3 regions of the Arthrobacter sp. TS-15 genome follow, and region 3 is predicted to be linked to each of the others. Evidence: riboswitches for the same ligand, from Rfam matches in the RefSeq annotation. Region 3 holds a riboswitch; each other region holds the start of a gene.

The links. Region 3 has a riboswitch for S-adenosylmethionine ahead of EU811_RS11820 (aminotransferase class V-fold PLP-dependent enzyme). Riboswitches for the same ligand answer to the same signal wherever they lie in the genome.
Region 1: linked by a shared signal. The riboswitch ahead of metX (homoserine O-acetyltransferase MetX) and the one ahead of EU811_RS11820 (aminotransferase class V-fold PLP-dependent enzyme) in region 3 are both predicted to bind S-adenosylmethionine.
Region 2: linked by a shared signal. The riboswitch ahead of EU811_RS06970 (DUF1737 domain-containing protein) and the one ahead of EU811_RS11820 (aminotransferase class V-fold PLP-dependent enzyme) in region 3 are both predicted to bind S-adenosylmethionine.

What each region holds. Positions count from the first base shown of each region.
Region 1 covers NZ_SDXQ01000044.1:48,599-51,867, forward strand. Annotated here, with positions in the region: gene EU811_RS18300 (winged helix DNA-binding domain-containing protein) at 1-303, shown strand, start outside; gene EU811_RS18305 (hypothetical protein) at 385-834, shown strand; gene metX (homoserine O-acetyltransferase MetX) at 889-2,010, opposite strand; SAM riboswitch class IV at 2,026-2,142, opposite strand; gene EU811_RS18315 (bifunctional o-acetylhomoserine/o-acetylserine sulfhydrylase) at 2,306-3,269, opposite strand, start outside.
Region 2 covers NZ_SDXQ01000017.1:96,918-100,186, reverse strand. Annotated here, with positions in the region: gene EU811_RS06975 (SulP family inorganic anion transporter) at 1-1,220, shown strand, start outside; SAM riboswitch class IV at 1,307-1,418, shown strand; gene EU811_RS06970 (DUF1737 domain-containing protein) at 1,432-1,698, shown strand; gene EU811_RS06965 (rhodanese-like domain-containing protein) at 1,695-2,105, shown strand; gene EU811_RS06960 (O-succinylhomoserine sulfhydrylase) at 2,106-3,269, shown strand, end outside.
Region 3 covers NZ_SDXQ01000029.1:344,789-348,057, forward strand. Annotated here, with positions in the region: gene EU811_RS11820 (aminotransferase class V-fold PLP-dependent enzyme) at 1-1,203, opposite strand, end outside; SAM riboswitch class IV at 1,235-1,348, opposite strand; gene hisN (histidinol-phosphatase) at 1,519-2,331, opposite strand; gene rsgA (ribosome small subunit-dependent GTPase A) at 2,387-3,269, opposite strand, start outside.

The DNA of each region.
Region 1 (3,269 bases), on a different contig from region 3:
CAGGACGGCGGGCTCCCCCGCCTGGACCTCATCCAGTGCTACGACGAATACGTGATGGGCTACTCACAGTCCCGGCACTTCCTTGGTGGAACGGCTCCCTACTTCCCCGAGGACAACGGACCCATGCACGTGGTCCTGGTGGACGGCAGGCTGGCCGGATGGTGGCGCCACGGTTTCTCCGGAAGGGCCTGCGAACTCGATGTCCGCATGAACCGGCCGGCAACTGCAGCAGAGCAGGACGCCTTGCAGGCCGAGGCGGATCGTTACGGCCGGTTCCTGGGCATGGAGACCAAGCTGGTGTGAAATAGCCGGGGCTTGTTCCGGGAGACGGGCCGCGTCCAGGTGGCAGGACTAAGCTGGGTTAAGACCTAGGAGGCCTGCACTGTGAACAATCTGATCTTCTGGATCATCGTCTGCTCGTGGCTGATTCCCCTCGGAATCCGCATGTACAACCGCTCCCGGGCGCGCCGGATCCAGAACGACACCTTCCGCGGCCCGGGGTACCCGCCGCAGAACCTGCCGGGACCGGGGTATCCGCCGCAGAATTACCAGCAGCAGGATTACCCGGGACAGGGCTACCCGGCGCAAAGGTACCCTTCACCGGGCTACCCGGGCTACCCGTCCGAGCCCACCGTCATCCGCCCTGTGGATGACGCGCCGCAGTCCGTGTCGCCGTCGAACCCGTCATCCCCCACCCCGTTCGCCTCGACGAGCGGGTCCGAGCCGCAAGGATACCGGGCTCGCAAGCTGGCCGAGCTGGATACAAAATTCAGCAACGGCGAGATCGCCATGGAGGATTACATGCGGCAGCGCGGCGAGATCATGAATGGCTGAACTGCCTGGCATCGGACGTTCCTTGCCGTTTAAGCAGGGTCAGCACACCAGCGTTTAGGCGAAAAACGCTTCGCGGAGCTGGGCTGAGAGCTGGCCGATTTCGGTGAGGAAGCCATCATGGCCGATCGGCGCTTCAATGACGTGGACCGGCACCTCGCCAGGGAGCGCAGCGGCCAGTTCCCGGGACTGGGCCGGGAAGTAGAGCCTGTCACTGTCCACAGCCGCCACGAAGAACTCCGCCGTGGCACCCGAAAGCGCCGCTTCCAACGATCCGCGCCCCCTGGTGACGTCGTGGGACATCAGTGCCTCGGTGATGGCGATGTAGCTGTTGGCGTCAAAGCGGCGGACCAGTTTGGTTCCTTGGTGGTCCAGGTAGCTTTCCACCTGATACCGACCCCGGTCGCCCAATGCTGCGGCGGCGAGCGGAGTCTCCTGGTGCTGGGCTTGCCGGCCAAAGCGGACGTCCAGCTCCAGTGCCGAGCGGTAGGTGATGTGGGCGATGCGCCGGGCCAAAGCCAAACCGTGCTCAGGCGCGGGGCCACCGTAGTAGTCGCCGTTGTTGAAATTCGGGTCCTGCCTGATGGCCAGGGTTTGTGCCTGGGCAAAAGCAATCTGCTCGGCCGTGCTGTAGGCGCCTACGGCGATGACTGCGCAGCGTTTGACCCGATGGGGGTATGTCACAGCCCACTCAAGGGCGCGTGCGCCGCCCATGGATCCGCCCAATACGGCGTGCCAGGCGTCGATTCCCAGGGTATCGGCGAGGCGCGACTCTGCCTCTGTGCTGTCGCGCAGGGTGACCAGCGGGAATCGCGAGCCCCACGGGCGTCCGTCCGGGGCTTCGGATGATGGACCGGTGCTGCCGTAACAGCCGCCCACGATGTTGATGGAGATGACAAAGAACTTGTTGGTGTCGATGGTGGCACCCGGACCAACGAGTTGCTCCCACCATCCTTCCTCGTCCGTGGCTCCGCGGGCTACGTGCGTACTGCCGGTGAGTGCGTGCTGGATGAGCACCGCGTTGGAGGCATCCGCGTTCAGCTGCCCCCAGGTCTCATAGGCGAGTACGACGTCGGGGAGGAATCCGCCGGCTTCAAGTTCCAGTGGGCCGATGCCGGCGTACTTGACGGTTCCGTCTTCTTCTCCGGATTTTGGAAGGGCTGTAGCAGTAATGGTCATTCCTTTGACACCTTAACCTCGCGCTTGCCCGTCGCCTTGCGTGCGAACAGGCCAGGTCTTCACCCGGGGCACCCCACCGCGGAGGAGGGTTGCCGGCCAGCAAGCCGGGGCTGTGTGCTGGCACTCATGACCTAATACGAAGAGTCTAGGAAACACAGGGGGGTTCTGGCGAAGAATGTGACAACAGTGTGACGGTCAAAGGTCATTTCGTTCGCCTACGAGCACCCGCCACTGCCGCCCGGCGAATTTTCGTCGGCGCGGGCGGCAGTCGGTCTGGTGCGTTGGGCCGTGGGCGTCAGGCGCCCTTGGCAGCCCGGAATCCGGCTTCGAGGTCCGCGATGATGTCATCTACGTGCTCGATACCGACGGACAAGCGCACCAGGCCCGGGTTGACGCCGGCAACAAGTTGCTGCTCCGCGGTCAGCTGACTGTGCGTCGTCGACGCCGGGTGGATGACCAGCGAGCGGACGTCACCTATGTTGGCAACGTGCGAGTGCAGTTCCAGACCATCCACAAAACGCTTGCCCGCTTCCACGCCACCCTTGATGTTGAAGGCAACGATTGCCCCCGTGCCCTTGGGTCCGTACTTCCGGCCACGGTCATACCACGGGCTGGATGGCAGGCCCGCGTAGGCGACCGATTCGACGTCGTCGTGGCTTTCAAGCCACTCAGCTACCTTGGTGGCGTTCGCTACGTGACGCTCCACGCGCAGGCTCAAGGTCTCCAACCCTTGGGCAATGAGGAAGGCGTTGAACGGAGACACGGCCGAGCCGAGATCACGAAGCAACTGGACGCGGGCCTTGAGGATGTAGGAGAGGTTGGCACCCAACGCACCGTCCTTGCCGAGGTCCCTGGCGTAAACCAGCCCGTTGTAGCTGGGGTCCGGGGTGTTGAAGCCGGGGAAGCGTTCCGGGTCCTTGCCGAAGTCGAAGTTGCCGGAGTCCACAATCACGCCGGCAATTGCGGAACCGTGACCGCCCAGATACTTGGTTGCCGAGTGGACCACAATGTCAGCGCCCCACTCGATGGGACGAATGAGGTACGGCGTTGACAGGGTGTTGTCCACGATCAGGGGCACGCCGGCCTCGTGGGCGACGCGTGCGATGCCCTCAATGTCCAGCACGTCCTGCCGCGGGTTGGAGACAACCTCGCCGAAGAACAGCTTGGTGTTCGGCTGGACGGCGTCACGCCACTGATCCAGCTTGTCCGGGTCCTCCACGAAGGTGACGGAGATGCCGAATTTCTTCAGAGTGTGTGCA
Region 2 (3,269 bases), on a different contig from region 3:
TGGGGATAGAGGCCGACGGCGACATCTGGCAAAAGCTCGCGAAGGTCACCACCGGGTTGCTGGGCGGCGGGGTCAATGTCACCGCGCTGCTGCTAGGCGTCGGTTCCCTGGCCCTCATTTGGATCCCGCGGCTGCTGAAGTGGAAGGTACCCGGCGTCCTGCTGGCGGTGGTCGGCTCGTGCGTTGCAACGGCTGTTTGGGGCCTGAACGACGACGTCAAGGTCACCGGGGTTTTGCCGCAGGGGCTGCCGATGCCCGCGCTCGGCGGCGTTGGCTGGGCTGACGCTCTGATGCTGCTTCCCGCTGCGGCCGGTATTGCCCTCATGGCTTTCGCAGACACTGGCGTCCTGTCCCAGACATTGGCAGCGAAGGAGGGAAAGAGAGTCTCGGGCAACCGGGAGATGGCGGCGTTGGGGGCAGCCAACGCAGCCACCGGCTTGCTGGGCGGGTTCCCTATATCCGGCAGTACCTCGCGGACGCCCGTGGCTGTGGACGCCGGCGCCAAATCCCAGATGACCGGGGTGGTTGGTGCGGTGCTGGTTCTGGCTTTCATGCTGCTGGCTCCCGGAGTGACCGGGTACCTGCCTTCGGCCACCCTGGCGGCCGTCGTCATCGCTGCGGCAATTGCCTTGGCCGACCCCGCCGGTGTTAGGCGGCTCTTCAGCCTGAGCCGAAGCGAATCCGTGGTCATGCTGGCTGCGTTCCTGGGCGTCCTCACCGTTGGGGTACTGCAGGGAATCGTCGTAGCCATAGCCTTGGCACTTCTGGACTTTGTTCGGCGGGCCTGGGATCCGTACCGGACAGAACTCGGCGCCGAAGAAGGGCTCCCTGGCTATCACGATCTGGAGCGGCACCCCGACGGTGAACGCATCCCCGGACTCCTGATCCTCCGTTTTGATGCACCCCTGTTCTTCGGTAATGGGCAGGTCCTGGCTGCCTTTGTCCGGGAGCAACTGGACGAAGCCCCGGAGGAGGCCGCGGACCCGGTTACCCATGTCATCCTCGCCGCGGAGCCCATCACCGGGATCGACACTACGGCGCTGGATGACCTGGTCACATTGGACGAATGGCTGGCCCGCAAAGGCGTGGATTTAGTGTTCGCCGAACTGAAGGGGCCTGTCAAAGACAAACTACTCCGCCTGGGCACTGCAGCCCGTTTTACGCCCGAGCACTTCTTCCCCACTGTGGGCGCAGCCGTGCGCGCACTGAAAAACGCATAAGGGAAGCACCGCCGATTACGCAACATGACGGCCGGACAACAGCCCGCAAGTGCAGCCCGAGGCCCGCGGATGTTACGTTTTTCTTGAGTAATGAGTACCAGCGCGAAGCCCTGACTTGCTGGTCGGCAACCCTCTCTCCGGCGGGGTGCCTCAGGTGACTACTCGGCGTATCGACAACTCGAACTGCAAGCGTGACTGAGGAGCACCAGCTATGCCTGAACCCACTGAAGAAAAACTTTCCTATCGCCTGATTACTGGCCCGGACACCCGTGATTTCTGCGAGCGGATCCACAGCGCCCTCGCCGAGGGCTATGTGCTCCATGGCAGCCCGGCTGCCACGTTCAACGGCACCGACGTCATCGTTGCCCAAGCAGTGGTGCTGCCCGCCGCGATCGCCAATGCCGATGCCGCCGTTGCCAGTGCCGTTGACCAGCTTGAGAGCGACGACGACGAAGAAGCATTCGAGGGACACGCATGAGCTACGCAGGCGACCTGACCCCGCAGGATGCGTGGGCCAAACTCGAAGAAGGTGCCATCCTGGTGGACGTCCGCACCGAGGGCGAGTGGGCCCACATCGGTATCCCCGACACCAAAGCCACGGAAAACGATCCCCTGTTCATCCAGTGGAACCTCGCCGGCGGCATCCCCAACTCCCGCTTCATCGAGGACTTGCGTCAGCAGGCACCCGAGGACCACGGCGTTGAGTTGGTGTTCCTGTGCCGCTCCGGTCAGCGCTCCATCTCCGCAGCCATCGCCGCCACGCAAGCCGGTTTCACTGCCTACAACGTCTTGGAGGGCTTTGAAGGTGAACCGGACCGCTATGGTGAGCGCACCGTCAACGGTTGGAAGAACCGTGGCCTGCCGACGAATCTGGGGACTGAGTAAGTGACTTTTAATCCCGATGCCGCCGGTTGGAGCCCTGATACCCAGGCTGTTCGCGGTGGCCTTGACCGTACCAACTTCCAGGAAACGTCCGAGCCCGTTTTTCTGAACTCCGGTTTCGTCTACGAATCCGCTGCTGCCGCCGAGCGCGCCTTCACCGGTGAGGACGAACGTTTCGTATACTCCCGCTACGGCAACCCTTCCGTAGCCACGTTCCAGGAGCGGCTGCGCCTGCTCGAAGGAACCGAAGCCTGCTTTGCGACCGCATCAGGTATGTCCGCGGTCTTCACTGCCTTGGGTGCCCTGCTGGCTGCCGGTGACCGCGTGGTTGCCGCCCGTTCTCTGTTCGGTTCCTGCTTTGTGATCCTCAACGAGATCCTGCCACGGTGGGGCGTTCACACGGTCTTCGTAGACGGCCCGGACCTGGAGCAATGGCGCGAAGCCCTTTCCGAACCAACTACCGCGGTCTTCTTCGAATCCCCGTCCAACCCCATGCAGGAGATCGTGGACATCGCTGCGGTCAGCGAACTGGCGCATGCTGCCGGGGCCACCGTAGTGGTGGACAACGTCTTTGCCACGCCCCTGCTGCAACGCTGCGGCGAGCTGGGAGCGGACGTCATTGTTTACTCCGGCACCAAGCACATCGACGGCCAGGGACGCGTCCTTGGCGGCGCGATCCTGGGCACCAAAGAATTCATCGACGGCCCCGTCAAGCAACTCATGCGGCACACCGGCCCTTCACTATCCGCGTTCAACGCCTGGGTTCTAACCAAGGGCTTGGAGACCATCGGACTGCGTGTAAACCACAGCTCGGCATCCGCATTGAAGATCGCAGAGTGGCTCGAGCAGCAACCCGCCATCAGCTGGGTCAAGTACCCGCTGTTGAAGTCTCACCCGCAGTACGAACTTGCGGCGAAACAAATGAAGGCGGGCGGCACCGTCCTGACCTTTGAGCTATCTCCTTCGGCCGGACGATCAGCCAAAGAGGCTGCCTTCGCCTTGCTCGACGGTCTCTCCGTCATTGACATCTCCAACAACCTAGGCGACTCCAAATCCCTCATCACCCACCCTGCCACCACCACCCACCGGGCCATGGGACCGGAGGGGCGGGCGGCGATCGGGCTTTCGGATGGTGTTGTCCGCCTATCCGTAGGCCTTGAAGATGTA
Region 3 (3,269 bases):
AGAGCCTGAGGGGAGCCCCAGGCGCTTGAGGAGCGGGTGGGCGCAGAAGCGGCCGTCCCGCAGGCCCACGCCGTGCTCTGCTGCCAGGTAGGCGGCCACCAATCCGGCGTCGAATCCTTCGACGGAGAAATTGACCACACCGATGGTGTCCAAGGAGTCTGTGAAGATCTTGTGCACGGTCACGCCGTCGATGGCTTCCAGGCCTTCCACCAAGTAGGAGCGGATGGCGGTTTCATGGGCGTGCCACTCGTCCTGGTCCAACCCGGCCAGCACCTGGGTGGCACGGGCGAGGGTTGCGGCACCCAGAACATTGGGCGAGCCGCCCTCGTGCCGCGCAGGGCCTGCTGCCCAGCTAACGGAGTCCAATCGGGCTTCACGGACTGCGCCGCCACCGGCCAGGTGCGGAGTGCCGGCGTCGAGCCAGTCGGGACGGCCCACCACAACGCCGGCACCGAAGGGGGCGTAGAGCTTGTGTCCGGAGAAGACCACGTAGTCCACGTCTGCCTCGGTGATGTTGATCCGACGGTGCGGTGCGAGTTGGGCGGCATCCACCACAATCCGTGCACCGTACTGGTGGGCCAGGGAAGCAAGCTCTGCGATGGGTAGGATCTCACCGGTGACGTTGGAGGCTCCGGTTACCGCAAGCAGGCTAACACCGCCTTGAGCCAGCTCCCCGCGGAGTTTGTCCAGGGTCTCGGCCAAGGTTGGTGCCGCTACGACGCTGCGGTGCGGGACGCCCTGCCACGGAAGCAGGTTGGCGTGGTGTTCGATATCCAGGTACAGGACCTCACCTGCGGGCTTGCCGTTGATCAGCGGAAGGCAGCCGGCCAGCAGGTTCAAGGAGTCCGTGGTGTTCCGGGTGAAGATGACAGAATCATCTGCCCGCCCGCCAACGAATTCGCGGACGATGTTCCGTGAATTTTCGTACACCGACGTGCTGATCTGGGAGGCGTAGCCCGCACCGCGGTGGACACTCGCATAGTAGGGAAGGACTTCGTTGAGGTAGGCCGAGACGATGGTCAACGCCGGAGCCGATGCCCCGTAGTCGAGGTTTGCGTAGCGAACGTGTCCGCCCTGAATCAGGGGCGCTTGCAACTCGGCGCCGGTAACAGCGGCCAGCGGCCGTGCAGCGGCAGCTGTCTCTGCTGTGGTTTCTGCGGCGAAGGACGGAATGATGTTTGAGTCGAACGTGACAGTGCTCATAGGACCTCACTCAAGAGGGACCCCCATAGGGAATCCGCGCTTGCCGCATCCGTTCCGGACCGGCCGGGTCGTCACCCGGGGCACCCCACCGCGAATGGAGGGTTGCCGGCCAGCTAACCGGGGTTTAGCGCTGGCACTCGTGACCTGTAAAAAGGCTAAAGCACGTCCGGGGGCCCTTCCAAAGCCGCTGCCGATTGTTAAGCCCTTTGTTACGTCGGAGCCAAAATGCCCGCTTCGTCGAATAAAAAACGGCGGAGACCCCCAAAAGGGGGATGCCGCCGTCGAATATTCCGTTCCTGCTGGTTTGCAGGAGGACTAGAGAAGATCGTCCAAGCCGGGGTTGAGCCGCTTGAGGACCTCGGAGTGAAGGATCGAGTTGGTGGCCAGCGCATTGCCGCCGAAGGGACCGTCTTCGCCTTCCAGGGAGGTGAAACGGCCACCGGCCTCAGTGACGATGGGGACGAGTGCTGCCATGTCATAAAGGTTCAGCTCAGGCTCGCAGGCGATGTCCACTGCGCCCTCGGCCACGAGACAGTACGACCAGAAGTCACCATAGGCGCGCGTGCGCCAAACATCTTCGGTGAGGTCCAGGAACTCGTCAAGATTGCCGCGTTCCTTCCAGCCCGAGAGGCTGGAGTAGGACATGGAGGCGTCAGCCAAACTGGAGACGTTGGAAACTTTGAGGCGCGTGGCCGAGGCGAGGGACCGGCCCATGTAGGCGCCCATGTCCTTGGCGGCCCACCAGCGTTTCCCTAATGCCGGGGCGCTCACAACGCCCACCACAGGTTCGCCGTCGTCCACGAGGGCAATCAACGTTGCCCACACCGGAACACCCCGGACGAAGTTCTTGGTTCCGTCGATGGGGTCGATGATCCAACGGCGCGAGCCGTGGCCGCTGCTGCCGAACTCCTCGCCCAGGACCGCATCACGTGGGCGCGAGCGGGACAGCTGGCCGCGGATAGCTTCCTCAGCGGCCTTGTCAGCGTCAGTGACCGGCGTGAGGTCGGGCTTGGTTTCGATCTTGAGGTCCAGTGCCTTGAAGCGATCCATGGTCTGGGCATCGACTGAATCAGCGAGGACGTGGGCCAGGCGCAGGTCATCGTTGTACGTGGAAACGGGATGGGTCATGCCACCAAACTATCCTGAATCGTTCGCCTCATTGGGGACGTGAAGCCGGTAACGATCAGTTGACGGTGCCCAGTTCCTTGGTCTCTTTCGCCTCGAGTCTTGGGTCTGCACCCAACAGGCGGCGCAGGGAGGCCAACCGTGCTACTCCTGATGGTCCTGCATGGCCATCGTTCACCCATGCATCCAGCCCGCAATTGGTGGCGGTTGCACTGTGCTTGCAGCCGCGGTCGCAGGTTTCAGTGCCGGGCTCAAGGTCCGGGAACGAATGGAGGATCCGGTCCGGGTCCACATGCGCCAGGCCGAAGGAGCGGATGCCGGGCGTATCGATAATCCAGCTGCCGGACGGGGCGTCGTCCAGCTTCAGCGCCAAGGCCGAGGATGAGGTGTGCCGGCCACGGCCCGTCACCGCGTTGACGCCGCCCGTGGCGCGCTCCGCCCCTGTAAGTGCGTTAACCATGGTGGATTTGCCGACACCCGAGTGGCCCAGCATGACGGTGACTTTGCCACCTAGATGTGAGCGGAGCTGGGATACGGCGTCCTTATCCAGCCGGGCTGAGAGTCCATCATCCGAGCGGGCATCAATGCCGCCGGCCTCGGAGTCAGCCGTACGGCTGATAATCACGGGAAAGTCCAAGCTCAGGTAATTGGCAAGGAGCTCCGCCGGATCCTTGACGTCCGCCTTGGTGATCAGCAGCAACGGCTCGATGCCGGCGTCGTATGCTGCAACCAGGGCACGATCAATAAACCCGGTGCGTGGTTCCGGGTTGGCCGCCGCAACAACCACAACAAGCTGATCGGCGTTGGCTACAACTACCCGTTCTATGGGGTCGGTATCGTCAGCGCTGCGGCGAAGAAGCGTCTTCCGCTCTTCCACCCGGACAAGACGCGCCAAAGTGTCGGGCGACCCTGAGACGTCACCTACCAGCGCGACGAAGTCC